Regions from separate parts of the Mycobacterium sp. ML4 genome, predicted to be linked through region 1. Evidence: riboswitches for the same ligand, from Rfam matches in the RefSeq annotation. Region 1 holds a riboswitch; the other holds the start of a gene.

Region 1 (14,333 bases):
TCCCCCCGGCTGCAGCACCCCGCTCCAGCACCAGAACACGGGCGCCCGCGGCGGCGGCGCTGACCGCCGCGCAGCCACCGGCGATGCCGAAGCCGATCACGAGCACGTCGACCTCGTCCGACCAGGACTCCACCGTGCCCGCGCTGACCGTCGTGGGGATGTCGGTGCTCACCGCTGCTCCTGTTTGATGTAGTCGTAGAACGCCTTGATCTCGGGCGAGAGGTACGCGATCTCCACGAACGGGACACCCGCCTGTGGCGCGCTGACATACGCGAAGTGAATTCCGCCCGGCATTACGCCCTGTTGCACCACCTCGGCGCTGTGCTGGGCCGCGTCGGCCAGTGCGGCATCAAAGGCCTCGAGCGATTCGGCCTCCATGCAGATGTGATGCAGACCGGGTCCCTGGTCGTGCAGAAATTCACTATAGATGTTCTCCCCGTGGACCGGCGCTATCAGCTCCAACTGCATATCCCCGAGATAGCTCAGGGAAATGCTCGCGACGAAGTCGGCGGGTTTGCCGCGATAGCGGCAGGTGTCGGGCGCGAAGTGCACGTCGGGTATCCGCACCCACTTGCGCGCGCCTAAAAGCCCGGTGAGAGCGGTTTCTGTGCGGTCCAGGTCGGGCGTCACCCACGCGATCTGAATGGGTGACCGAACGAGAAAGTCCATCGCTTCGCAGACTATCGCAGCTTGTACGCGGCAGAAAGCAGCCCGGGAAGACTTTGCCGACGCGACTTTCGTCAGCACCTTGCAACCAGGCTGAACATGTTCTAGTTCGCTTGGCCGAAGATGGTGATCAGCAGGCGCACCTGGGTGTCGAACACGCTCTTGGGATCGGTCACGGTGTCGGCGCCGTACTGCCCGAATACTTCCATGCTGATCGCGCCCACGACTCCGGCCCAGAGCAGGAAACACCTGGCCATCACGCGATCGTCGCCGGGAAAACCGAACTCGTGCCGGATGCGTTCGAAGTCAGACGACATCGGCTGCGGCGCAACGTCGCTGGTCAGCATGATGTCGCCGGTCGTGATCCCCGCCGCGATGGCGTCGAAGAGCTCGGCGACGACGCGGGTGCCGACCCCGACGGTGCGCTCGGGAGGTGCGTGGTAGCCGGGCACCGGGCTGCCGTAGAGCAACGCCCACTGCGCGGGATGCGCGACGGCCCACGCACGCACGGTGTGCGTGATGGTCAAGACATCGTCGCTCCACGACTCATCGGCGTCACGGGCCCGGCGCACCGCGTCGGCGAGGTCGGAATAGGCGTCGACGAGCAACAGGGTCAACAGTTCGTCTCGGTTGGCGACATACCGGTAGACGGCCGAAGAGACCATGCCGAGCTCCCGGGCGATCGCGCGCAGCGACAGCCCGGCCGCGCCGTGCTGCGCCAGGTGGCGGCGCCCGAGTTCGACGATTTTCGCCTCGATCTGTTCCCGCGACTGCTGGCGTTTGCCCACGCAGGCAAGTCTGACATGGGCGAGATCACTGCTCTTGATTTTCTGGCATGGGTGTGCGACTGTGGCTAGCGATACGAGAGCACTGCTCTCTATTCCAACTTCGGGAGGTCAAGATGCCGACGCGCTACCAGGAACCCGGTCGAGTCGCTCGCTGGGCGAACGCCGTGATCCGCTGGCTGGCCGAGTGGGGGGTCAGCATCGGTGGTACCTGCGCCCTGCGGGTGCGGGGACGGAAGAGCGGCGAGCACCGCAGCGTCGTGGTCAACCTGTTGACCGTGGACGGCGCGCAATACCTCGTCTCGCCGCGCGGGGACACGCAATGGGTCCGCAATGTCAGAGCCGCGGGTGTCGTGGAGACCGGACCGCACTGGCGGCGGCGCCGCGCCCGCGTCAACGAGGTGACCGACGACGCCAAACCCGAGATTCTGCGGCGCTACCTCGATCGGTGGTACTGGCAGGTCAAGGGCTACGTGGGCGTCCTGACGCCGGCATCGAGCAACGAGGAACTGCGCGCCGCTGCAGCAGGCATTCCGGTGTTTGCGCTGGCGGGTTAGGGATTGAAACCGGTGTCCTCGCGAACCTGTTGGCTGACGGACTGCCAGGCCACCGCCGCGGGCAGCGTCCCCCACAGGCTGTTGAAGATCCCCACGATCTGACCGGGTCCGTCGCCTGCCAGGTAGATCGGTCCGCCCGAGTCGCCCTGCTGAGTCTGCACACCGTGGCTCATGGTGAACCAGCCGTTGTTGACGCTCTCCACCGTTCCGCACGACTCTCCGGTGATGATGCCGAAATGGCAGACTGCCTGGCCAGGCGCCACCGTGCCCGAGCCGGCGCGCAACTGACGCCCCCCGGGCAACACATTGCTGACCGTCACGTTGTCCGCCAGCGCAATCGCCTCGTAGTCGGTGATCATCTGGTCGGTGGCCACCGTCGAACCCGTCGGGGTGTTGTCGCGGAACGTCGTCATGCGGCCGATGACGTTGTTGGCTTGGTCGGTGACAGTGCCGCTACCCCGGCAGTGCCCGGCCGTGTACGCCATGTGCATGCGGAAATCGACGAAACCCAGCGTGCACACCCGGTTGTCCTGGTGGATCTCCATGCCCGGGTACACGACCACGGGGTCCGCGGCGGCGATCGCCGGGGCGAGCCCCGACACCGTCGCCGCGAGCATCAGGGATGCGGTTACTGAACGCAACACCGGACGGCGCACCATCGGACTCCGATCAGTCTCGGGCCGGCACCGCGCCAGCCTCCCTATCGAGGTTACGGATTGATAACCCCGTCAAGGATTTCGTGCTCTGCGGCCGTTCCGTTACCGAGACGCCGCAAGCGGGGATGCTGCGCCGGTCCGGTCGGCCTGACGGGGCGCCCATCCCGGTGGGCCGAACACGTAGCCCAACCGGTCGCGCAGCCGGGTCGCGGACTTGACGTCGCGCGCGATCGCTACGTACTCGTGTGTCTGAAGTTTCCAGATGTTGAACGTGTCGACCTGCTTGGTCAGCCCGTAGTGCGGCCGGAACAGTTCCTTCTGGAAGCTGCCGAACATGCGGTCGAAGACGATGAAGATGCCGCCGTAGTTCTTGTCCAGGTACAGCGGATCCATGCCGTGGTGCACCCGGTGATGCGACGGGGTGTTGAAGATGAATTCGTACCACCGGGGCAGCTTGTCGATCCGCTCCGTGTGCACTCCGAACTGGTAAATCAGGTTCAGCGACCAGCTGAAGAAGATCAGCCACGGCGGCAGTCCCAGCAGCGGCAGCGGTACCCACATCAGAATCTCGCCGCTGTTGTTCCATTTCTGGCGCAACGCGGTGGCGAAGTTGAAGTATTGGCTTGAGTGATGCGCCTGATGGGTAGCCCAGATGAGCCGGATGCGGTGGGCGACGCGGTGGTAGGCGTAGTACAGCAGGTCTACGCCCACGAGCGCGACGACCCACGTGTACCACTTGGTCGCAGGGAGGTGCCACGGGGCGACGTAGGCATAAAGCGCGGCATATCCGAACAGCGCCAGGGTTTTCCAGGCGGCGGTCGTGGCTATCGACACTAATCCCATCGAGATGCTCGCCACGGAATCGCGGGTGAGATAGGCGCCAGACGACGGCCTGCCCTTCAACGGGTGCTCAGCAGCAGCGGCGTCGAGCTTCTCCAGCTTGCGGGCCGCGGTCCACTCCAGGGTCAACAGCAGAAGGAAGAAGGGAATGGCAAATAGCACCGGATCCCGCATCTGCGCGGGCAACCCCGCGAAGAAGTCCGTCACAACACTCACAGAACACACATTAATGGCAGCGCGGTCGGACGGTGCCGGCTTCTGCCACGGTAGGCACCGGTGGGAACTCTGACGCGCCCGGTCCGCAAACCGCACGTGGCGCAGCGTCTGCTCCGAGCGTCCGGCGTGCGCAACCGGATGTTCCCGCCGGCGAAGCTGGCGAGCTGGGCCGCCAACCCCCGACCGCCCTACTGCGGGCTGCCGTCCAAGCTGGTGCTGAAGAAGATCGATGTCGTCCGCGACGACCTCAACGGCCGTCCCGTCTATCAGGTGAACCCGCGTCACGTCGATTTCCGCGAACTCACCGGTCACCTGGTCTACCTGCACGGCGGCGCTTATGTGCTGGATCTGCTCCCCCATTTTCACTGGCCTGCCATCGCGCGGCTGGCAACCATGTTGAACCGCACCGTCACCGTGCCGATCTACCCCATCGCGCCCGAACACAACTACCGACAGGTGTTTCCGTTCCTGCTGCAGCTCTACCGGCGCATTCTGAATGCGCGTGAACCGGATTCCATTGCGTTCATAGGAGATTCGGCCGGTGGCGGGATGGCGTTCGCGCTCTGCCACGCGGTGCGGGACGCGGGCTTGCCGCAGCCCACGGACGCTGTGCTGCTGTCACCGTGGATGCATCTCGCGTTGCCGGACCCGGACGTGCCGGTCGTCGCCAAGATCGATCCGTTCCTCAACCTCGACGACCTGCGCGCCGCCGGCATCCGCTACGCCGGCGGCGATCCGCTCGATACTCCACTGCTGAGCCCCAGCGTGGGCCCGCTGGACGGGCTACCGCGACTGACGGTGTTCACCGGCACCCATGATGTACTCAACCCAGACGCGCGCGCCTTCCGCAGGCGTGCGGCGTCCGAAGGCCTGGACGTTGGATGGTACGAACTCGAGGGAGGCATGCACACGTGGATGCTGCTTCCCGGTCACAAGGCCAAGGCGACGTTCAGCCAGATCCGCGAGGTGCTGTCGGGGCGGCCCGGGTCCTGATCATCGGCTCCGGTTTCGCCGGGTTATGGAGCGCGCTTGGTGCTGCGCGACGCCTCGACGAGCTCGCGGTCCCGCCCGGGACGGTCGACGTCACGGTGCTCAGCGCCCAACCGTTTCACGACATTCGGGTGCGCAACTACGAAGACGACCTGAGCGAGTGCCGCATCCCGCTGGCCGAGCTACTCGACCCGGTCGGCGTTGTGCACATCACCGCGGAGGTGACTCAAATCGACTGCGACGCCCGCACTGTCACCACGTCGGCCGGAGCGACTTACGCCTATGACCGTCTGGTACTCGCGGCGGGCAGCCGGGTGAACGAACCCGACCTTCCGGGGCTGCGTGAGTTCGGTTTCGACGTCGACACCTACGACGGCGCCATGCGCCTGCGCCACCATCTGGAAGCGCTGCCCGACGGTCCGGCGGCGGCCACGGTGGTGGTGGTCGGGGCCGGGCTGACCGGGATAGAAACCGCCTGCGAGCTGCCGGGCCGGCTGCGCGAACTGGGCTTGACGCCGCGGGTGGTGTTGGTCGACCACAACCCGCAGGTCGGCTCCGACATGGGCGCTTCAGCGCGGCCGGTGATAGAGAAAGCGTTGTCGGATAACGGTGTCGAGTGTCGCACCGGGGTCGGTGTGACGGCCGTGGGCCCGGCCAGTGTGTCGCTGACCTCCGGTGAGCAACTGGAGACCGCCACCGTGGTGTGGTGCGCCGGAATGCGGGCCAATGCCCTGACCGAGCAGCTTCCCGTCGCTCGCGACCGGTTGGGGCGGGTCGCCGTCGATGACTACCTGCGGGTGATCGGTGTGCCGTCGATGTTCGCCGCCGGCGATGTAGCCGCGGCCCGGATGGACGACGAGCATCTGTCGGTCATGTCGTGCCAGCATGGTCGGCCGATGGGCCGCTACGCCGGTTACAACGTGATCAGCGATCTGTTCGGCGAACCGCTACTAGCACTTCGGATCCCGTGGTACGTCACGGTTCTCGATCTCGGACCGGCGGGTGCGGTGTACACCGAGGGCTGGGATCGCACCGTTGTGGCGCAGGGCGCGCAGGCCAAAGCCACCAAGCAGACCATCAACACGAAACGGATTTATCCGCCCCTGACCGCCAGCCGCGCGGATCTGCTGGCCGCCGCCGCGCCCGAATTACAGGCGAGGCCCTGATCAGTCGGGCGGACCCGAGGGCAGTACCGGACTGGCCGGTTCGCCGGCATACCAGTGCACCGCGTTCACGCCGGGCTGCAGTGTCAATTCGGCGACCAGCCGTTCCAGCTTTGCCGACGAATTCGCGCCCGACAGCACATGCGCGGTCAACGCGACGTTGTCCCCGGCTTGTCCGCTGTGGATGCCGCGCAAAATGACGTCGTTGCTGCGGGTGTGCTGCACGATCTGGGCGCGTGCGTACTTCGCTGACTTCGGGCGACACACCACCTGAACCTGATAGGGCTCGAGTCCTTCATCCTCGTCGTCAGGGTTGTCGTGATCGATGAACCGGCCCAGCGGGCGCCCCAGCAGATGGATGGTCACGACGGTGGCGGTGGCGATCAGCGCGAAGACGAGATGGCCCGACGCGGCCAACACGCCCACCGCCGCAGAGCACCACAGCGTGGCGGCGGTGTTGAGGCCGCGAACATTGGCTCCCTGGCGCAGAATGACTCCGCCGCCCAGAAACCCGATGCCGGACACCACATAGGAGGCCACCCGGGTGGGGCTGCTGTCCTCGGTGGCGGCGGCGTAGAGCACGAACAGCGTGGCACCTGTGGCCACGAGCGCGTTGGTGCGCAGGCCCGCCATACGCGCCCGCCACTGCCGCTCTAATCCGATCAACGCCCCACAGCCCACCCCGACGGCAAGGCGGAGCGCGAAATCCACGGTCGTCAGCGTGTGCATCGCAGCCTCCTTTCACGGTTGCCCGGCGGCGACGGCAGCTAAGCACGTTCCGGTTAACAGCAGGTGGAGTCAACACGAAATAGTGTGTTCGGCTCGATGTTCCGAACAGCCAAAACCGTTTGTGGCCAACAGTTCTGCAGCGTCTCAGGCATGGGCGAGGTGGTGCGGACAGAAATACTTCGAGGAGATCACGGCGAACTGGGCCGCCGCGTCCATGTCCAACCCGGGATTGTGCGTCTTCACGTCTTGAACCAGCTCTAGACCTGATTCGCCGTGGTCCAGACAGGTGCATACCGCGTTGGCCGATCCGACGGCCTGACTCGGGTTGCCGTAGCTGATGCCGGCCTGCCGCAGCGCCGCGAGGAAGCCCGCCTCATCCACGCCGCCACCTTCTTGGGGGTCGGCATAGGCCGGCGCGGCCAGCCCGATCATGGTGCAAACGCCGATCAGCGCGACCATCTTCTTCATCATCGTCACTCTTCCTGTTCAAAACGCGGTATACGCCGTTGTGCCCCGGAGCGGGAGCCGCTAACCGAGTTGGGCATCTGAGGGCACCACTTTCGGCTTGCCACCCTTGGACAGGTGCACCGCATGGATGCCGGGCTTCTTCGAGAGCTGCTCGAGCAGGCCGTCCAGTCCCTCTTCATCGACCCTGTGGTGTTGGACGCTTTCGGGCTTCTCCGATATCTGCGCGACCAGCCGCTTGAGCTTCTCCGGCGAGGTGGCGTCCTTGAGGTCCTTGAGGGGGGTCATCCGGCCGCGGACGCCGCTGCCGGCGAAAGTGTCCGGGGCTCCCGCGCCCATCGCGCTTCCGAGCATGCCCGCCAGGCCCATCGAGCTGAAGAGCCCTCCTTCGCCGAGGGCAGCAGCGGGTACGGCATCCGGGCCGGCAGCAGACAACGCGGCCGCGACGGTCCGGATGGTCGGGGTAGCCGAAGCCCAGCTGGGCGGCACCGACAAGTGCCCCACCAGGGTGCCCCGCCCCAACTCCGCCGCCACCGGGTTCACACTGCTGGTCAGCCAGCCCCGACCCCAGTGCGGTCCGCCAAGGCCCAGGCCGCCCCCCAGGGCGTCTTTCGGCAATTCGAGGAGCGCGCCGGGCTTGGAGGCGAATTTGAGGAATTGTGACGCGGGGAAGTTGACTATCAGTCCGATGTCGTTGAAGCCCGTGGTGAACGCCAACGGGGACCTGATCGCATTGAACCAGGCGATGTACGTCGCCGCACCCGTCGGCCCGAAAAGGCTGTTGATCAGGCCGGTGACGGTCTGTGTGTAGTCCGTGCTGAGGCTGGCGCCCAGTTGCAGCAACCACGACACCGGCCCACTTCCCAGGATTGACTGGACGTCGGTGGCTGCCGCGGACGCGACGCTCTGGCCCGTCGCGGCGGCCTGGCCGGCCAGTCCCGCGCCGTTGGTGATCTGTGGTGGCTCGCTGAACGGCGTGATCTGCGTGGCCGCTGCCGACGAACCGGCATAGGTGTCCATGGCCACCGCGTCCTGGGTCCACATTTCACCGTACTGAGCCTCGGTGGCGGCGATCGCCGGGGTGTTCTGGCCGAAGATGTTGGTCGCCACCAGCGCGGCGAGTTGGGCGCGGTTGGCTGCGATCTCGACCGGCGGAACGTGCCCGGCGAACGCCGTCTCATAGGCGCTGGCCGCGGCCATGGCCTGGGTGGCGGCTTGGGCCGCCTGTGCAGCCGTGGCGTTCATCCAGCTCCAGTACGGTGTGGCCGCGGCGGCCATCGCCATTGACGACGGGCCCACCCACGGCCCGTTGGTCAACGCCGCGATCACCGACTCGTACGCGGCGGCGGTTGCCTGCAACTCCGCGGCCAGGCCGTTCCAGGCCGCCGCGGCGGCAAGCAACGGACCGGCTCCGGCACCCATATACATCCGTCCTGAGTTGATCTCCGGCGGAAACGCTGCGTAGAACATGACTTCCCCTAGTCCTCGATCGCCGGGATGACGATGATCGTCGCGGTGGCGGCTTCGGTCGCCACTCCGCCCAGTGAGCTTGCGGCCGCGCCCCCGGTGGACCCGAACGTGGTAGCGGCCATGGCGCGCCCCGCCAGGCTCGACAGCGCCATCTGGCCGAATACGCCGCCCTCCCCGGCCAGCGCTGCTTGCGGGGCGGCGTCCGCGGCGGCCGGAAGGATGGAAGCGACCGTCCGCATGACCGGGGCGGCAGTGGTCCAGCCCTGCGGCACGGACATGGCGCCCACCAGGGCCGCACGGCCCATGGATCCAGCCACCGGCGCCCCGCCCATGGTCGCCGACGTGAGATTCGCCCCGTACTGGTTGGCGATGGGTGCCAGCGCGCCGCTGATGGGTTTGGCGGGGGCGAAGAAGGCCTCAAGTCCCTGACCGTTCTGCGCGTACGCGTAGATCTGTCCGAACGACAGGAACGGTCCACCGGGAATGGAGGCGAGGCCTTGCAGCGAGTACGGCCCGGTGATGGTCGACATAATCGTGTTCCAGTTGGCCAGGTTCGTCGCCAGCCACGGTGGCATCGTGACATCGGCAATCTGTGGCAGCGCGAGCCCCGACAACAGGTTGGTCGAGCCGGTGGTCGGCGAGGCCAGCAGGTTCGATGCCAGCCCTTGCAGGGCATTGGGTACCGATGCCATCAGCTGCGATAGCTGGCTGGCGATGTCCGAACCGGTGTTGGCGGCCGCCGACTGCGCCACAGCCGACGACTGGGCGGGCAATGCCGACGGATTGGTGGTCTGTGGCGGCTCGGTGAATGGGGTCAGCCGGGAGGCCGTTGCAGAGGAGCCGGCGTAGGCGTACATCGCCGCGGCATCCTGCGCCCACATTTCCAGGTATTGGGCCTCGGTGGCCATGATCGCCGGTGTGTTCTGCCCGAAGATGTTCGTCGCCACCAGGCTCATGAGCAACGCGCGGTTGGCCGCGATCAGCGGTGGCGGCACGGTGGCGGCGAAGGCTGCCTCATAGGCGCCCGCGGCCAGCTCTGCCTGGGTCGCCGCCTCCTCGGCCTGAGCGCCCGTGGCGCGGATCCACGCGATGTAGGGTGTGGCGGCAGCAGCCATCGCGATCGCCGACGGCCCCGTCCACGGACCGACGGTCAGGCCTTCGATCGTGGAGGTGTAGGCGGCCGCCGTGGACTGCAACTCGGCAGCCAGCGCGTCCCATGCCGCGGCCGCGGCCAGCAACGGCTCCGCCCCCGGCCCTACGTACATTCGACCCGAGTTGATCTCCGGCGGTAGCGCTCCGAAATCAAACATGTGTTACCTCCGGTCCCCTCGGTCGCCATGGTAATGAGGCTCTCGTCGCTGCGCCGGTAATCCATAGGAAGTTCCTGCTAAATCCAACAGATGCGCTAATGCCTGCATGCGATAACCTCCCCTGCTTCATTTCGAATGCTTGGCGCATTCACCGCTTCCCGTGTTTGCTCGCCGTTGCGCCCAGATAGGTTCAGGTGCTACTTCCCCCAGTACTGGACTCATAGTTCCTTCAAAATATTTGTATAGCGTTCCCCACGCGTAATCGTAATGTAAAAAACAGGTATCACAGCCCCAACACGCGCTGTGAGGCCTGCTCATAGCCATTAATCCGGCTCGCCCGCGATGGTGTTCCACGGCCTGTTGGGAGCAAAAAGCAGATGCGCTGAAACGTCTCGGCGAGCCGCCCCAGGCTCATTAATATCCACTCAGACAAAAATAAATTACCAGCTATTCAACCTTTAGCTGAACCTCATTCTGTTAGCCGCGGTCACGCATCTGCGGAAACTTTTTGTGTTCCGTCTACCCGATGCCGCCGGTCGAGTCAGATCGTGCCGCGTGAACAAATGACGAAACCGGTCGGCGGATGACGGTTCGGTCATTGTGGCGCCGCGCGGCCTCGTTTCGCCGGTACCCGACTTTCGCCGTCCGGCGCCGGACATCGGCTCTACCGGCCCGGCGATGGGGGGGCGCAGGTCGGCCACCTGCCAAGATCGGCTGCCCGGGTAACGGTCCCCGCTCCAGGCGGCGACCGTCGCGGCATCGGCGCGGGCTGGCCAATAGCTGATCGTCATGGGGCGTGCTCCTAACATTAAGGAATAACCTACGCAAGACGCCGGGTCACCGTACCCGAGAAGCGCTGTCACGTGACTGCTCAGTTGCTGGACGTTTCCTGTGAGGGGTCGCCGGCTTGCCGGGACGCCTTCAAAGGCCAGCTCAGCGCGATCAGCGGCCGGCTGGGGGCGACCTGATGCCCGCCGGCTGCGGTTAACGGCGCCGTCTCAGGCGTCCGGACGCGCTATCCCGCTGCAGGCGGTCGGGCCACGAAGCTGGGGCGGAATCCGTGCTGCGGTACCGCTCGACCATAAGGTTGAGCCGCCGGGCTGCCCAGCGGAACGCCCGGCAGCCCGGCGGGTCCCGCCGGCGGCGGGGCGACCATGGGGGTACCACCCAGCGCCACGTGCAGTGGGCCCTCCGAGCATGCCGAGGAAGGGTGCGAAGGTGCTACCGGGCACCATCAGTCCGGTCGAAGCAAGGGTGTTCCAGACATTGGCGTTCGGCCCCCAGTCGGCCCAGAAGCTCCCGCTGCGGCTGCTTCCCGAGAGTGCTTGCAGTGCGCTCGGCACGGCCGCCATGAGTTGCCCGAGAGCGCCCTGCTGACCGGCTGCCGGGCTTGCGCCGGATTGGGTGATCGCGACCGCCTGTGCGGCCAATCCGCCGGGAGCGGTCGTGGCCCGCGGGCCGGTGAACGGGAACAAGTCGGTGGCCGCCGCCGACGAAGCGGCGTAGCCATACATCGTGGCCGCGTCCTGCGCCCATATCTGGAGGTATTGCGCTTCGGTCGCTGCGATCGCGGGGGTGTTCTGGCCCAGGATGTTGGTGACGACCAGTTCGGCCAACTCCGCCCGGTTGGCCGCGATCACCGGTGGCGGCACCATCGCCGCGAAGGCGGCTTCGAAAGCGGCCACGGCGGCCTCGGCCTGAGCCGCGGTCTGTTCGGCCTGCGCGGCAGTCGTCCTCAGCCAGGCCACGTGCGGCAGGGCCGCCGCGGCCATGGCTACCCAGGCCGGGCCGAACCACTCTTCACCGATCAGCGCCGAGAGCTCTGCCTGGTACGCGAACGCGGTGTCCCGCAACTCCGTGGCCAGGCCGTTCCACGCCGACGCCGCGGCTAGCATCGGGGCCGAACCGGGTCCGGTGTATATCCGCAGGGAGTTGATCTCGGGTGGCAGGGCGGCAAAATCCAGGGCGGCATTCATCGCGCGCCTCCTTGACTGAAAAGTCGCGGTGATCGCGGCCGCGCCCGACCGCACGCGAGGTTCGACTAATTTCGGGCAGCGTCGAATCGCAATTACCGCATTCATCAATTGCGCGCGCGAACTTATTTGCAGCGGCCATAAAGCGCGCGCAGACGATTACGGAATTTGCGATTCAGATCGCACGAACAGAGCCCGGGCCGGATCGAAACGAATTGATCGTGGATCTCGGATAGGGACTGTCGTCGGGACTCACTCCGCTTCTCACCTCCTCGGGGCCGGGGCACGCGATGGTGCCGGATGCACGCCACAAGAGATGAGACCAACAGCAAAATGGCTGGGCCAACACCCCTCTCGACAGAGCTTCGGCACCACACGGCGTATCCGGCAGCTCACCGGAAGTCACTTGGGCTCAACCCTTAAGCCGGGAGGAGCTGTCCTGACCCTGGGCGTCTTTCGACGTTCGAGGTCAGTGGCCTGTGTCCGTGCAGACGCCTCACCTAGCGAGGTGCATGCAAAGTCATCGTGACATCAGAAAGGTTGAGGGTCAACTCACCCGCCCGCATTTCCCGCTTTTTCGCCGAAATTCTGATTTGGCGGGGCAATTGTTGTTCGACACCATGTCAAATAATGCGTTTTCGGGTTCGGGCTAACCCGCGGCGACCGGGCGGGGCATGATCGTCAGCTTGAACCCATAACGCGGTCCGTTGCCCCAGTTGCGCGCATAGCTGGCGGGTGCGGGCATCCCGGGCATACCCGCCATGCCCGCGGCGGCTTCGGGCGCCGCGGCGGTGGGCGAAGCGATGTTCAAGGCCGTATGCTCGGCAACCTCGACGGCTGTGGTCCAGGTGGGCGGCACAGACAACCGGCCGATGAGGGACGCCTGGTCGGTGCCGGCGGTGATTCCTGCGCTCGTGTTTGCCGACAACGCGGCCCCGGCGGCGCCTGCGTCCGCGGCGGGCGCGGACGCCTCCTCGACGCCTTCGAGGACCGCTTCGGTGTCGGCCAGCGAGCCGGTGATCGCGGGAAGAACTTGTCCGGGAGCGGTGTATCCGGCCGACACGATCCCGTTCATCAGAGTGGAGTTCAGGAAGACGCCATAGGGATTGCCGTCGTTGCCGTCCAGGAAATTGAGGAGGTCGGCAAGCAGACCGGTCTGCGGGATGTTGTTGAAGGGTGATGCGGCGGCCGGGGATGCCATTTGCTGCATAGTCGCGGGGAGGGTGAACATCAGTTGCGGCAGCTCCGATTGTGTCACGCTGCCGGCAGCAGAACCGGAAGCTTGAGAGACTGCTGCCGCCTGTGCCGCCGGACCCTCCGGATTGGTGGTCTGATCGGGTTCGCGGAACGGGGCCAGCGCCGCAGCCTCGGCGGAGTTGGCGGCGTACGCGTACATCGCCGTGGCATCCTGTGCCCACATCTCGGCATATTCGGCCTCGGTGGCCGCGATCGCCGGCGTGTTGATGCCCAGGAAATTGGTGGCGACAAGTACCAGCAGCCGTGCCCGGTTGGCGGCAACGACAGCCGGCGGCACGGTCATCGTGAACGCGGCCTCGAAAGCCGCCGCCGCAGCCGCCGCCTGACCCGCGGTCTGCTCGGCTTGCAGGCCCGTCATGCTCAGCCAGCTCACATACGGAACGACGGCGGCCGTCATCGCCGCCGACGCGGGCCCCAGCCAGCCCTCACTGACGAGGGCCGATATCACCGACTCGTATCCCATTGCGGTCAAACGTAATTCCGCAGCCAGCCCGTCCCAGGCCGTCATGGCGGCCAGCAGCGGCGCCGAGCCGGGCCCGGTATACATCCGCAACGAATTGACTTCAGGTGGGAGTGCTCCAAAATCCAACGCCGGCACCTCCTTTCACCAACCGAAACTGCGTCGTCGGCCTCGCTGATCCGCATCCCGTGCGGACCGGTGGCCGATGTCGCGGTGGCTCCCTCCTGTCATCCAGCGGCTGGTGGGCGCCCCATGATGGTCGGTCGGAATCCGTAACGCGGCGGATTGGCGAAGTTGTTGCCGTACATGCCGGGTGCCGGCATACCGGGGATGCCGGGCATGCCTGCGGCTGCCTGAGGAACAACCGCGGTGCTGGTCCAGCCCCCACCGGGGTCGGCGGTGCCGGCGTGATTTACGACGGCGGTCGCGGCGATCCAACTCTGCGGAACCGACATCCGTCCCACCAGTGCCGCCTCGTTCGTGCTGGCGGTGATCGCGCCTGTGGTCATCGACATTTCGGCGGTATCACCCAGTGTGGGTACGCCGATCGGTCCGGACGGCGAATCGGGGGTGATCCAGGACGGGTTTCCTTCGCCGGAGCCCATCGGCGGCACCGCGTTCCCTTGCGCGCCAAGGGCCACGGCGTTGATGTCGGCCATCCCGGCCCAGACGGCGGGAACAACGATGGCTGGGCTGACGTATCCGGCCGAGACGAACCCGTTCACCAGGTTGGAATTCAAGAAGGTCCCGTACGGGTTTCCGTCATTGCCGTCCAGGAAGTTCAGCAGGTCGGCGA
Region 2 (14,333 bases), on a different contig from region 1:
GCGCATACGGACCCATCAAGACCGTGGTACACGCCGCTGCCGGAATCGGTTGGAACACCATTTCCGACACTGCTGCCGAGGAGTTGTCGAACAGTTTTGCCGCCAAGGTGGTCGGCGCCGACAACCTGGTGCAACTGCTCAAGGACGAGCCGCCGCAAACGTGGGTCCTGTTCTCCTCCGGAGCGGCGACGTGGGGCGGTGCGCAGCAAGGCGCCTACGCCGCGGCCAATGCATATGTCGAAGCACTGGCCGCGCGGTTGCGGAGCAACGGACACGTGGCGGTGGCCCCCGCGTTCGGGTTGTGGGCGGACCAGACCCGCAACATGCCGGCCGAAGTTCTGGATTCCTTCCAGCGCATCGGGCTCAACGAGATGCCTCCGACGGTGGTGCTGGACGCGCTTCAGCAGGCGATCGAGGCGGACGACACACTGATCACCCTCGCCGACATTTCCTGGGACCGCTTCGTACCGGCGTTGACGGCCCGTCGCTCACACCCGCTACTCAACGAATTGCTGCCGCGGGCGGACGACGATGAATCCAGCGCCATGACCGCTGCCGTGGACGCAGCAGGGCTTCGCGAGAAGCTGGCAGGTCAGAGTGCTCAGGAGCGACTCCATACGTTGACCGCGCTGGTGACCAGGGCGACCGCGACGGTGTTGGCCCACCCCGATCCGGACGCCCTGGATGCCGACGTGGCGTTCAAGGACTTCGGCATCGATTCGTTGACCGCGATGGAACTGCGCAACACCCTGACCGCCCAGACCGGGTTGGCCCTGCCGGCGACGCTGGTCTTCGAGCACCCCACCCCCGCGTCACTCGCCGCTCACCTCGCGGGTCTGCTCGCGACCACTGCCGGTGTGCCGGCGGTTCGGGAGGCTGAGGTCGTTGTGTCCACCGAGGAGCCGGCGGACAACCTACTGGCGTACCTCGACCAGGCCGCATTCCTCGCAACGCGGGCGGTTCACGAGGCGCTGATTCAGGTGACGTGGATTTATCACCGCGGTGCCGATATCGAGGGTTTGCGGCGCTTCCACCGGAACCTCGGATCCGGGTTGTTCGGACGCACGATCGAGCGGTCTCCGTTGCCGTTTGCGCGGGATCGCTGGGTGTTGGCTCCGACGTCGCAGGATATGGACATCGCGGTAACGCCGCGGCGACGCGACGAGGTGAGCGCATGGGCCGACGAGCGCGCGCGCCTCCCGATCGATCCGGAGTGGGGACCCGGCTGGCACCTCGGGGTGCTTCCGCTCGAGGACGGCGGAACAGCGGTGAGTCTGGTGGTCTCACATGCGGTCGTCGACGCGATCGCGTTCGGACAGGCGATTGCCGATGCCGCCGAGGGCAGGACGCACAAGCTCGGGTATCCGCCGGCACGGTCGCGCACCCGCGGCAGGGCGTTGCGTGAGGATCTCCGGCAAACCGTCAAAGAGTTGCCCGACGTCGGGCATGCCTTGGCCGCCGTCGCGCGCCGGGCCCGCCGCGACCGTAAGGAACTGACCTCGACGATGAAGGCGGCGCCGCCTGCACCCAGGAGATCCAGCGAGGATCCGACCATTGAAATGCCCGCGCTGACCGCGTACATCGATTTGGCGGAATGGGATGCGCGCGCGAAAAGTCTTGGTGCGAGCAGTCATTCGCTGGTAGCAGGAATCGCCTGCCGACTCGCGGTACGGGTGGGCCGAGTGAACGACGACGGAGCGGTCACGCTGCGCCTCGTGGCGAATCTACGGACCAACGGCGATATCCGCGGCAACGCGATCACGGCGATCGACACCACCGTCGATCCCACTCCCGCGGCCACGGACCTGCGGGAAATGCACCTCAAGATCACCCAGACGATCCTCGATGCGATGGAGAATTCCGACAGCGAGTGGTTGGCGCCCCTCCCGCTGACACCGCTGACACCTAAACGAGTCGTCAAAAGACTGACGGGGGTGGCCGCGGGCGGTGCCACCCTTCCGGTCACGGTCTCCAATATCGGCGAACTGCCCTCGGCGGTGAACCGGCCCGACGGCACCGACGCGGATGAAGCTCACATGCGGCCCTTTGAACCCGGCATGAAGAAAAGCACCATCGAGCGTATGGGTGGACAGCTCCTGCTGGTCTCGGGAAGGGATCGCGGCAAGATCTTCATCAGGATCTCCGCCTACATCCTGGGCCGGCAAAATACGAAAGACGAGCTGCGCGAAACCATCTCGAGCGCCTTCGCGGAATTCGGGCTTACTCCCCGGATCGACTGGTAACCGCGGTACGGGCTCGGGATTGCAGCTGGTCGGCACCATGCGGCACCGCGAGCGCCCGGCATTCTGCCACGCGCAGATAGACCGATTTCAGGGCGTCGAGGTAGCGCACGATGGATTCGTAGGCGATCGGATTGCTGGGGAATGACGCGGTCACCGTGGTCTCCTCGTGGAGTTTGTTCACCCACAGGCAGACCCGTGCGGCGATCCGGCCGTCACTGAAGGCCCTGGTATTCATCCGGTCGAGCTGTGTCGAGATGACCGCGGACAGCGGCGGTACACCTCCGTCCAAGAACGACATCATGGGAAAGCCGCCTTGCGGGGCGGGCGCGCTGAGCCGGGGCGCCAGCTCGAGGACGCGCTCGAACGGCACCCGCGCCAGGTGGGTGCTGCAGTCAAAGGCGGTCTGCGCGTCGAGCGCGGTTTCCCCGAACGAACCGCCGATCGGTACCACAAACGGGACATGGCCGATGAACCACCCGGTTGTCACGAAATCCGCTGGGGTGCTGCGGGTTCCGATCGGGGTGACGGCGTGGTACGTCCGCGAACCGATCAGTTCGTACTCGGTGTGGGCCGCGCACGCGAAGACGCCGCCGCTGAAACGCGCGCCGGCCGCCGTGCACGCCGCTTCGAAACGCGCCGTCTGGCGGGCGTCCATCAAACGTACGGACAACAATTCCCCGCAAGTCGGCAGCGAGGTGTCGCCGAGCGGCAGCGGGAAGGCGGGCAGCGATCCGTCGTTGTGCTCGAAGAACTCGACCCATTGCCGTATCTCCGGCGATTGCGGCGTCAGCGCGGAGGTATATGCGCGCTCACGCAGGCAGTAGTCGGTGTAGCTGCCCGCAGGCGGAAGTGCCAAGGGCCCTTCACCGTCCATCAGCGCGTTGTACATACCACGGATCTCCCGGAAGACGTCGCCGATGAACATGGGGTCGACGTGCAGATGGTCGACGCAGATGCAGACGGTGAAGTGGTCGTCGCGCTGAATAATCGCGAACCTGAAGCAATCCCATTCCAACGGGCTCGGCGTGCCCAGCACGTGGTCCTGCCACTGCAGTGCTGTCATGGCTCCCCGCCGGGTTGCCACGAGTTCGATGTCGGCCCGATCGGCGATGGTGTGTCGGACGATGCAGTCGGCATCGGTGAACTCGAACCAGCTGCGGTAGGTGTCGTGGCGACGCAGATGCGCATTGAAGACGTAGGTCATCGCACGGATGTCGCACTCCCCGGCAATGTCGAAGGCGACCACCAACAACCGCGACATGTCCAGGCCGCGGTTGCGCTGCTCGTGAAAACCACGCAGATGCCGGGCCTGAATATAGCTGGGCGGGACAGCACTGGTCGGTGCTTGTCGCGCCGTGGTCAGCGCACCAGGAGTAGCGCTCCAGGTCCAGACCACACCGGGAGGCGGCGACCAGTCACGGACTGTCCCGAGCCCCAGGTGGCCCATGTCGACCAAGGTCGCTCCTCGAAAGTTGAAGCGGTGACAGCTTAGGGTATTTCGCCACGAACGCTGACCGTCACATTGACACCGGAGCGTCGTATGCGGGTGTGAGTTTCCTGCACAGGTGGTTCGCCAGCTCGCGCACCGTGGTGATATCGGTGGAGCTGAGGCGGATCCCGGTTTCCGTCTCGATCCTGGTCCGCAACTCGAGATTTCCCAGGGAATCCAGACCGCACTCCGACAACGGTCGATCCGGATCGACTCTGCGCCGCAGGATCAGGCTGACCTGCTCGGACACCAAACATCGTAATCGGCTTGGTCTTTCGTCGGCAGTCAGCGCCAGCAGACCGGCCCGAAACCGGTCGATGTCATTGCGCCGCCGAGAGTTAGGCCCCGCAGCGGCGAACATTTCTGCGAATGCCGAACGCTGGGTCAAGCCGGCAAGCCAGGGCGATCCCGCGGTCGGGGTGTAGCCGGAGTAGCAGCGGGTATGGCGCAGCAGGGTTTCGAACGCGTAGGCGCCCTCATCGGGAGTGATCATGGTGGTGCCGACGGCATCTGCCAGGGCGGCGCCGCGTCCGATGTCAGCCCAGGCGCCCCATGCGATCGACGTGGCAGGATGGCCCTGTGCGCGTCGCCAATGGGCGAACCCGTCCAGCCAGCTGTTGGCCGCTGCGTAGGCGCCCTGTCCCGGCGAGCCCAACAGCGCGGCCGCGGAGGAGAACATGCAGAACCAGTCCAGTGTGGCGGATGCGGTGGCCCGATGGAGATTCCATGCGCCGCGGGCCTTCGGTACCCAGTCCCGCTCGATCAACTCGCCGGTGATGTTCGGCAAGGTCGCGTCCTCGACCACGCCGGCCGCATGCAGCACACCGCGTAGCGGAAGTCCGGTGGCGACCGCCGTGGCGACCAGCTTCACCGCGGTGTCCGGCGCTGCGACGTCGCCGCATTCGACCACCACGTCGGAGCCGGTGGCGCGGACGAGTTCGATTGTCTCCAGAGCCTTTCGGCTCGGTGCCGTGCGGGAGCACAGGACGATCCGGCCCGCACCGGCCGCGGCAAGGTGTTCGGCAAGAAACAGACCGAGACCGCCGAGTCCGCCGGTTACGAGGTAGGAACCGTCCGCGCGAAACACCGGAACCTGATCGGGCGGGACCACTACGATTCCGCTTGCGGCGGGCGGCATGTCGAGGACGACCTTTCCGGTGTGCTCGGCAGCACTCACGGCCCGGATTGCGTTGGCCGCGTCGGCAACCGGGTAGTGAATGCGTTGCGGTCGCGGTAGCTCGCCGGCACCGGTGAGCCGGTAGACGTCGCGCAATATCTCCTGTAAACGGTGTGGATGGGTGGTGGCCATCAGCGCGATGTCGACGGCATACAGGGACAGATTACGGCGGAACGGGAATAGGCTCAGCCTGGTGTCGCCGTAGATGTCGCGCTTGCCGATCTCGACGAACCGCCCCCCGCAAGCCAACAGGTCGAGCCCTGCTCGCTGGGCGGCTCCGGTTAGTGAGTTCAGCACCACGTCGACGCCGTAACCGGCGGTGTCGCGGCGGATCTGTTCGGCAAACGCGGTGCTGCGAGAGTCGTAGACATGCTCGATTCCCATGCTGCGCAGCATTTCCCGGCGTTGCGGGCTGCCGGCCGAGGCGAAGATCTCGGCGCCGAGAGCGCGTGCGACGGCGATCGCGGCCTGGCCCACGCCACCGGTGGCGGAGTGGATCAGCACCTTGTCGCCCGCTTGGATGCGGGCCAGATGGTTCAGGCCGTACCAGGCGGTGACGGACGCGGTGGTGATCGCCGCGGCGTCACCGTCGCTGAGCTCCGGCGGAAGTGGTACGGCCAGTGCCGCGTCACCAAGAACGAAGGTCGCCCAGCAGCCATTCGGTGAAATGCCGCCGACGCGGTCACCGATCCGATGACACGTCACATCGGGCCCTACCGCGCTAACCACCCCGGCGAAATCCAGCCCGAGGTGCGGCTGCTGTCCGTCGAAGGACGGGTAGCGACCGAAAGCGGCCAGCACATCGGCGAAGTTGACGCTGGCGGCCCGTACCGCGACCTCGATCTGTCCCGGCCCCGGCGGGATGCGCCCTGCTTTGACGAACTCCATCGTCTGCAGGTCACCGGGTGTCCGGATGTGCAGCCGCATGCCACCGTGCCTCAGGTCGACCGGCGCGCTCACCCGCTCGTCGGCACGCAGCGGTGCCGGGCACAGACGCGCGGTCAGCCACCTGTTGTCACGCCAGGCCGTCTCGTCCTCGGTCGAGCCTGCCAGGAGTTGATCTGCGACGTTGGCCGCTGCGCTGAGCTCGTCGATGTCGATGTGAGTGGGGTGCAGATAGGGGTGTTCGGCGCCGATTGACCGCAGCAGGCCCCGCACGCCTGCGTGCGCGAGGTTGATCGTGTCGCCTGGCAGAACCGGCTGTGCGTTCATGGTCAGCACGTACAGCCGGGGTGCCGGACCAGGGACATCGGGCAGTTCGCGGGCAATCTGCACCAGGTCACGCACGCAGCCGGGGGCGACGGGGTCGCCTGCGCCGGGTCCGGCGATGACGACCACGTTGTTGAATTCCTCCGCGGCCAGCACGTTGCGCAGGATCGCGGAGTCATGCCGCCAGGTCATGATGCTGCAGTCGGCGCCGCGCGAACCCAGCGCCTCGGCCAGCTGCGACGTCGACGCCCCGTCGGCCCCGATCAGCAGCCATTTCCCGGGTGCTGTGGCGGGCCGGGGCGGCTCGCGATCCAGCCATTGGATGCTCAGCAGACGCTCGCTCAGCAGTTTGTGGCGATCGGCGTCTTCGGAAAGACCCGTGCCCATGAGCAGTCCTTGGACCGTGAGCAGCACGATGCCGTGCTCGTCCATCACGTCGATGTCGGCCTCGACGTTGCTAGCGCAGGCGGTCACCGTGGTGTGGCAGTAGCGGGCCGCCCGCGCATTGCCGGTGTAGGCACGCAAGCGCCCTACGCGCAGCGGCACCAGCAGGCGCCCGTTGCGCACGGCGTCCACAGCGGGATGGGCGGCCACCGACTGGAAACAGGCGTCGAGCAACGCCGGGTGGATCACGTATGCGGCGTGCTGCGTGCGGATTGCGCGCGGCAGACCGACTTCGGCCAGTACGGTGCTGACCGCGCCTTCCGCGACCCGCGCCGCGATCAGACCGGTGAAGGCCGGGCCGAACTGCACCCCTCGGGCGTCGAACCAATCCCGCAATTGGTCGCCCTGGATGCGGCTCGGGTGTGCGGCCATCAGGACGTCGATGTCGCGTCCGGCCGGTTGGCGTGCGTCGGCCGGATGTAGCATCGCGACGGCCCGTCGCACCCGCTCTCCGGCCACGTCGGTGTGCACGGCGAAGGTGGCGGCGCCATTGGCTTCCAGCGTTGCCGCGGCGCCGACCGAAATCTCATCGTCGAGCAGCAGCATCTCCTCGAAGTGGAGGTCGCGGACCTCGGCCCGCTCGCCCAGCACGATTTTGGCGGCGGCCAGGGCCATTTCGCAGTAGGCGGCGCCTGGAAACGCCGCCACGCCGTTGACTCTGTGATCGCCCAGCCATGGCAGCCCCCTGATACCGACCGCGCTCTGCCACACGTGCCGCTCCGGTTCCTCCATGAGTCGTACGTTCACACCTAAAAGGTGTTGTGCCGCAGCAGTTTCCGGTCGGCCAGCGACATCGTCGGCAGTAAGCAGCAACGGCCGGTTGGTCCACGCGGGCAGCGGTGCATCCACCAGGTTGCCGTGCGGAGCCAGCTCGGCGAAATCTGTTGTGGCACCAGCACAATGCAGATCGGCCACCACAGCAAGCAGGCCGTGTGGTTCGCGTTGCCCACGTCGCATCGCGGCGATCGCCGCCACCGGCACATCCATGCCGGCGGCGGTCTGCTCGACCGCGTGGGTCAGAAGCGGGTGCGGCGCCAGTTCGCAGAACACCCGGTAACCGTCCTCCAGTGCCGCCTTGACCGAGGCGGAGAAGCGCACCGCGTGGCGCAGGTTGTCCACCCAATAGCTGGCGTCGCATCGCGGTGGCTCCCGCGGATCGAACAGCGTCGCCGAGTAGTACGGCACCCGCGGCGTGCCAGGCGTCAGCTCGGCCAGCGCCTCGGCCAGATCGTCCAGAACAGAATCGACCTGCGGGCTGTGTGAGGCGACGTCGACGGCGACCTCCCGGGCCAGCACGTCGCGCTCTTCCCACGCCGCGACGAGTTCGCGCACGGTGGCGGTGGAGCCGCCGACCACGGTGGATCGTGGTGCGGCGACGACGGCGATCACCACGTCTTTGATGCCGCGGCGGGCCAGTTCCTCCCGGACTAGTTGAGCGGGCAGTTCCACCGCCGCCATCGCGCCCGCACCGGCGAGCCGTACGCACAACCGGGAGCGCCGGCAAATCACCCGGACGCCGTCTTGGAGCGACAGCGCTCCGGCCACGACGGCGGCCGACACTTCGCCCAGAGAATGCCCGATCACCGCGCCGGGCCGCACCCCGTGCGACTCCATCGCCGCGGCCAGCGCGACTTGCATGACGAACAGGGTCGGCTGCACCCGGTCGATGCCGGTCACCGTCTGGGGCGCCGTGAGGGCTCGCGTCACCGAGAATCCGGATTCGGCTGCGATCAGAGGCTCTGCCGCGGCTACGGTGGCGGCGAAGACGGGTTCACCGGCCAGCAGGTCGGCACCCATCGCCGCCCACTGTGAACCCTGCCCGGAGAACACCCACACCGGGCCGCGGTCGTCGAGGCCGACCGCGGGGTGCGCCGGGTCGTCGCCGGCGGCGAAGTCCCGCAAAGCCCGCAACAGGTCGGCGTGGTCCTGGGCGATCAACGCCTTGCGCACCGGCCGGTGGCCGCGCCGGCGCGCCAGGGTATACGCCAAATCCGTTGTCGCTGTCTGTGTTTCGGCTAGCCAGTGCGCCAGCCGGTGCGCTGTCTGCCGCAATGCTCCGGCGGAGGTCGCCGAGAGTGCGAACAGCCGCGCGGATGACTCGTCGTGGGGTGGCGGCGCCGGGCAGGGCGGCGCCTGTTCGAGGATGGCGTGCGCGTTGGTCCCCGACATGCCGTACGACGACACCGCTGCGCGGCGCGGCACCGAACCGGCACGGCTCGGCCACGGCGTCACCTGCTGCGGAACAAAGAGCCCGGTATTGATGTCGGCGAGTGCGTCGGGGAGCCGCGTGAAGTGGGCCATCGGTGGTATCACGCCGTGCCGCAGCGACAGAATCGCTTTGATGATGCCGACCACACCGGCGGCCGCCTCGGTGTGGCCGAGATTGCTCTTGACCGAACCGACCGCGCAGGCATTCCCATTGGCGCCGTAAACACTTGCCAAGCTGCGGAATTCAACCGGATCACCCACCGGCGTGCCGGTGCCGTGGGCCTCGATCAGGCCGACGCTGTCGGGCTCGATTCCGGCTGCCGCCAACGCCGACCTGTAGGCCGCCGCCTGTGCCGCCCCCGAAGGGGCCGTGATGGTGCCGGTGTGTCCATCCTGATTGATCGCGGTACCCCGCAGCACCGCCAGAACGCGGTCACCGTCGCGCAGCGCGTCCGGCAGCCGCTTCAAGACCACCACCGCGCAGGCCTCGGACCGGACGAACCCGTCGGCCTCCGCGTCGAACGTGCGGCAACGCCCGGTGGGGGACAGCATGCCCTGTCCGGACGCCGATGCGAACATCTGCGGTTCCAGCATCACCATGCAGCCGCCTGCCAGGGCCAGGTCACTCTCCCGCTCGTGCAGACTGCGGCAGGCCAGGTGTACGGCTACCAGGCTTGACGAGCACGCGGTGTCCACCGTGAGCGACGGACCGCGCAGCCCCAGCGCATACGACACCCGCCCGGAGGCCATGCTCAACGCGGTCCCGGTGAAGCCGTAGGGGTCGCCCAGGGCGCCCGCCGCGTCGGTGACGTGGGCGTAGTCGTCATGGCACATGCCGACGAAAACACCGGTCAGCGAGTTGTCGAGGGAATGCGGCGGCATGCCGGCGTGTTCGACGGCTTCCCACGAGACCTGCATCAACAGGCGATGCTGCGGGTCGATAGCCGTCGCTTCGCGCTCACCGATGCCGAAGAACTCCGGATCGAAACCGGCGACGTCGGTCAGGAAACCACCCCAACGCGACACCGACCGGCCCGGCACGCCCGGTTCGGGGTCGTAGTACTCGCCGGCGTCCCAACGGCCCTCTGGAATTTCGGTGACAAGGTCATCTCCGTGCAGCAGCGCGTCCCACAACGCGTCCGGGCAATCGATGCCGCCGGGCAGGCGGCATGCCATGCCGACAACGGCCACCGCGGTGACCTTTTGCTGATCCACCGTCGCCTCACCTCGATCGCTCGATCGTCATTGGCCGGGTTCGACGCCATCCTGCCTGTCCGACAACCTGTGATCGGGGAGCAACGCGCCGACGGTTTCGGATATCGGGACGGCGCGGCCCGACTTCGGCCATACATACCAGCTGAGCCGCGCCTGGCCGAGTAATGTTCGGAGCTGTGGTTGGCTCATCGATCCCGATGCGTTTCTGAGCGGTCCGCATGACCGAACAGCCCGCCCGGATCCCGCCGCTGCCCGTTGACGAGGCCAGGGCCGCCGCCGACGAGGCCGGCGTCCCCGACTACATGGCCGAACTCAGCATCTTTCAGGTGCTGCTGCATCACCCGCGATTGGCGGGGGTTTTCAACGACCTGCTCGCCACCATGCTTTGGCACGGCGCGCTGGACCGTAGATTGCGCGAATTGGTGATCATGCGGATCGGTTGGCTCACGCGCTGCACCTACGAGTGGACTCAGCACTGGCGGGTCGCCTCGGGCCTGGGGGTGTCCGACGAGGATTTACTCGGCGTACGAGATTGGGCGGGCCACAACGGGTTTGGGGCCATCGAGCGAGCGGTGTTGGCGGCGACCGACGACGTTGTGCGCGACGGTGTGGTCAGCGCCACGAGCTGGGCCGCCTGCCAGCGCGAATTGGGTGGCGACAGAACGGTTCTCATCGAGCTCGTCACGGCGATCGGAGCATGGCGGATGGTCGCCTCGATTCTGCAGAGTCTCCAGGTCCCACTGGAGGAAGGGGTTTCGCCCTGGCCGCCGGACGGCACGGCGCCCGCAACGGCGTAGCGTCGGCGAAATGCGAACCAGAGTTGCCGAGATGCTCGGCGTTGAGTTTCCGATCTGCGCATTCAGCCACTGTCGTGACGTCGTCGCCGCGGTGACCAATGCGGGGGGCTTCGGGGTGCTCGGGGCCACCGCTCACAGCCCCAAGCGGCTGGAGAGCGAACTGACCTGGATCGAAGAGCAGACCCACGGCAAACCCTACGGGGTGGATCTGCTGCTGCCGCCCAAATACGTCGGCGCCGAAACCGGTGGCGTCAGTGCCGGGCAGGCCCAGGGCCTGCTGCCCGAAGAACATCGCGCGTTCGTCGACGAGATTTTGACCCGCTACGGCGTGGCTCCGCACGCCGAGTCGGAGCGGGCGGTCAGAGGCGGCCTCAATATCTCGCCCAAGAGCTACGAACCGCTGTTGGAGGTGGCCTTCGCCCACAACATCCGATTGATCGCCAGCGCGCTCGGACCGCCACCGCACGACCTGGTCGAACGGGCGCACGGCCATGACGTGCTGGTGGCAGCGCTGGCCGGCACGACCGCCCACGCCCGGCGGCACGCGGCGGCCGGGGTGGACCTGATCGTCGCGCAGGGAACCGAGGCAGGTGGACATACCGGCGAGGTCGCGACGATGGTGCTGGTTCCTGAAGTGGTGGATGCTGTCGCGCCGACGCCAGTGCTGGCTGCGGGCGGGATCGCGCGGGGACGCCAGATTGCCGCAGCGCTGGCCCTGGGCGCTGAGGGAGTGTGGTGCGGATCGGTGTGGCTGACGACCGAGGAGGCAGAGACCGCGCCGGTGGTGAAGGACAAATTCCTGGCCGCGACGTCGTCGGACACGGTGCGGTCACGATCCTTGACCGGCAAGCCGGCCCGCATGCTGCGCACCGCCTGGACCGATGAATGGGACCGCCCCGACACGCCGAACCCGCTCGGGATGCCGCTGCAGACGGCACTGGTCACCGACTCCCAGGTGCGCATCAATCAGGCTGCCGCCCACCCTGGTGCCAAGGCGCGTGAGTTGGCGACCTACTTCGTCGGTCAGGTGGTCGGCTCGCTGGACCGGGTCCGGCCGACGCGCGCGGTGGTCCTCGACATGGTTGAGGAGTACATCGACACGATCGGCCGCCTCAGCGATATGACATAGGAAACACACAGCAGAACGTAACCTGGCGATCGGCTCGGGGTGCTGCGCGTTTTCGCAGGTCAGACGCGCTATTGCTGAGCAACAGCTGTGGGCGTGCGTAGCGAAAGCATAAAGATGCCGAAAGTGAGGGGTGCCGCGTTGACCGGGGGTCACGAGTCGTGCATTATCGGTCTGGCAAGCACCTCGTTAGGTGAGGCGGCTACACCGAACACAGGCCACTGACCCCGAACGTCGAAAGACGCCCCGGGTCAGGACAGCTCTTCCCGGCTTAAGGGTTGGGCCCAGGTGGCTTCCGGTTCGACCGGACACGTCGGGTAGTGCCAAAGCTCTGACGAGAGGGGTGCGGATTTCCGGCGGACCGCCGGCATTCTGTTCTCCTTGTGCGCGCATCAGATCACGCGAATACCCGCGTGGGTCGTGACCGAGAGGAGGTGAGGGACGCATGAGTTCCAGTGGCAGTCCGGGTCGATATCCGGGCGCAGTTTCGTCCCTGACCGATCTTCGGCGCGACATTCTCGGCTGATCCCCAGCCCAGACTCCACGTCGGAACCGTTGTGGGACGGGACTTCCCAAGATTCTTTTGAGGTCCACCTGTCAACGTTTCATCCGAGGAGGCGATCATGACCGCTGCACTGTACGACGAAGTAGTTACCGTTACCGCTGCGCCCAAGCTGCACCTGGTGCGTGACGTCCCGACGGCCCCGGCGCCCAAGAAGGCCCGCCGCACCGAAGAGGTACTCGCGGCCGGCGGTGACCCGCTGGTGGCCGGTGCTGCCCGCTTGCTGAACATTCCGATCCGGCACATGTATGCCGCGCTGTGGCGCATCGGTGTGCTCGAAGTCCACGCCTGACGCCCATGGAAAGCGCGTTACCCGGCACTCCCAGGGGTTAGCCGACCGCAGGTGCGCCTGCGGCGGGCCAGCCCCTGGGAGTGCTCGGTCGCAAGAGATGCGGCCGTCCCCCGCAAGGGTTGCGACCCGCAGCACCCGGCTGCGCCGGGTTTGCGATCGCACCCGCAGCACCCGGCTGTGCCGGGTTTGCGATCGCAACCGGGGTCCAAGGGTTGCGACCCGCTGCACCCGGCTGCGCCGGGTTTGCGATCGCAACCGGGGTCCAAGGGTTGCGACCCGCTGCACCCGGCTGCGCCGGGTTTGCGATCGCAACTAGAATCAAATCCACCAGCGTCGATCCGGCCATCACCGAGGAGCTTTCGGAAGAACAGCCACACCGGCCCAGTAGAACCGAACGGGCAGGCCCGTCACAGCCTTTGCGAGTGGTCACGCGTCAGCGTGGCAAGCGGGGTGGTACCGCGGCGTTCGCGCAACCAGCGCATCCGTCGTCCCCGTGCCTGGACTGTTGAGGCACCGGAGACTGCGCACGTGACCAACCACGCTGAACGCGACGCCGAACGCACGGCCTACCCGAAACTGGCTGGCGGGGCACCCGATTTCCCGGTGCTCGAGCTTGAGGTGCTCGACTACTGGTTCCGCGACGACACGTTCCGGGCCAGCATCGCCCGTCGGGAGGGGGCGCCGGAGTACGTGTTCTACGACGGGCCTCCGTTCGCCAACGGACTGCCGCACTACGGGCATCTGCTGACCGGCTATGTCAAAGACATCGTGCCGCGTTACCGCACCATGCGAGGCGACAAGGTAGAGCGCCGATTCGGTTGGGACACACACGGTTTGCCCGCCGAGCTGGAGGTCGAGCGCCAGCTGGGTATCACCGACAAATCTCAGATCGACTCGATGGGCATTGCCGCCTTCAACGACGCGTGCCGTGCCTCGGTGCTGCGTTACACCGACGAATGGCAGCAATATGTGACCCGCCAGGCACGCTGGGTCGACTTCGACCACGACTACAAGACGCTTGACCTCAGCTACATGGAGTCGGTGATCTGGGCGTTCAAACAGCTGTGGGACAAGGGTTTGGCCTATGAGGGCTACCGGGTGCTCCCGTACTGCTGGCGCGACGAGACACCGCTGTCCAATCACGAACTGCGGATGGACGACGACGTCTACCAGAGCCGCCAGGATCCGGCTCTCACCGTCGGCCTCAAGGTCGTGGGCGGCGATCTCGACGGCGCTTATCTGCTGGTCTGGACCACGACGCCCTGGACACTGCCGTCAAACCTGGCCGTGGCGGTGAATCCGGAAGTGAACTATGTCCAGGTGCAATCCGGTGATCGGCGTTTCGTACTGGCCGAGGCGCGGCTGGCCGCATATGCCCGCGAACTCGGGGAGGACCCCGAGGTACTCGGAACGTACCGTGGTACCGACCTGTTGGGCACTCGGTACCTGCCGCCGTTCGCCTACTTCATGGACTCGCCCAAGGCTTTTCAGGTGTTGTCCGCCGACTTCGTCACCACCGAGGACGGCACCGGGCTGGTGCACATGGCACCCGCCTACGGCGAAGACGACAT

The links. A riboswitch is a leader RNA that binds a small molecule or an ion and turns the genes downstream of it on or off. The one in region 1 is predicted to bind magnesium.
Region 2: linked by a shared signal. The riboswitch ahead of ACX9NE_RS14785 (Rv1535 family protein) and the one ahead of ACX9NE_RS21250 (PPE family protein) in region 1 are both predicted to bind magnesium.

What each region holds. Positions count from the first base shown of each region.
Region 1 covers NZ_JBTNSY010000019.1:99,786-114,118, forward strand. The annotation lists gene ACX9NE_RS21190 (FAD-binding protein) at 1-172, opposite strand, end outside; gene ACX9NE_RS21195 (VOC family protein) at 169-669, opposite strand; gene ACX9NE_RS21200 (TetR/AcrR family transcriptional regulator) at 771-1,454, opposite strand; gene ACX9NE_RS21205 (nitroreductase/quinone reductase family protein) at 1,568-2,008, shown strand; gene ACX9NE_RS21210 (Rv1815 family serine proteinase) at 2,005-2,667, opposite strand; gene ACX9NE_RS21215 (sterol desaturase family protein) at 2,767-3,678, opposite strand; gene ACX9NE_RS21220 (alpha/beta hydrolase fold domain-containing protein) at 3,781-4,713, shown strand; gene ACX9NE_RS21225 (NAD(P)/FAD-dependent oxidoreductase) at 4,710-5,876, shown strand; gene ACX9NE_RS21230 (MgtC/SapB family protein) at 5,877-6,602, opposite strand; gene ACX9NE_RS21235 (DUF732 domain-containing protein) at 6,747-7,070, opposite strand; gene ACX9NE_RS21240 (PPE family protein) at 7,131-8,537, opposite strand; gene ACX9NE_RS21245 (PPE family protein, SVP subgroup) at 8,546-9,847, opposite strand; partial or broken gene ACX9NE_RS21250 (PPE family protein) at 10,863-11,823, opposite strand; M-box (ykoK) riboswitch at 12,163-12,335, opposite strand; gene ACX9NE_RS21255 (PPE family protein) at 12,470-13,666, opposite strand; gene ACX9NE_RS21260 (PPE family protein) at 13,765-14,333, opposite strand, start outside.
Region 2 covers NZ_JBTNSY010000011.1:161,117-175,449, reverse strand. The annotation lists gene ACX9NE_RS14810 (type I polyketide synthase) at 1-2,243, shown strand, start outside; gene ACX9NE_RS14805 (condensation domain-containing protein) at 2,221-3,690, opposite strand; gene pks2 (sulfolipid-1 biosynthesis phthioceranic/hydroxyphthioceranic acid synthase) at 3,761-9,985, opposite strand; gene ACX9NE_RS14795 (carboxymuconolactone decarboxylase family protein) at 10,204-10,782, shown strand; gene ACX9NE_RS14790 (NAD(P)H-dependent flavin oxidoreductase) at 10,793-11,911, shown strand; M-box (ykoK) riboswitch at 12,087-12,258, shown strand; gene ACX9NE_RS14785 (Rv1535 family protein) at 12,532-12,762, shown strand; gene ileS (isoleucine--tRNA ligase) at 13,291-14,333, shown strand, end outside.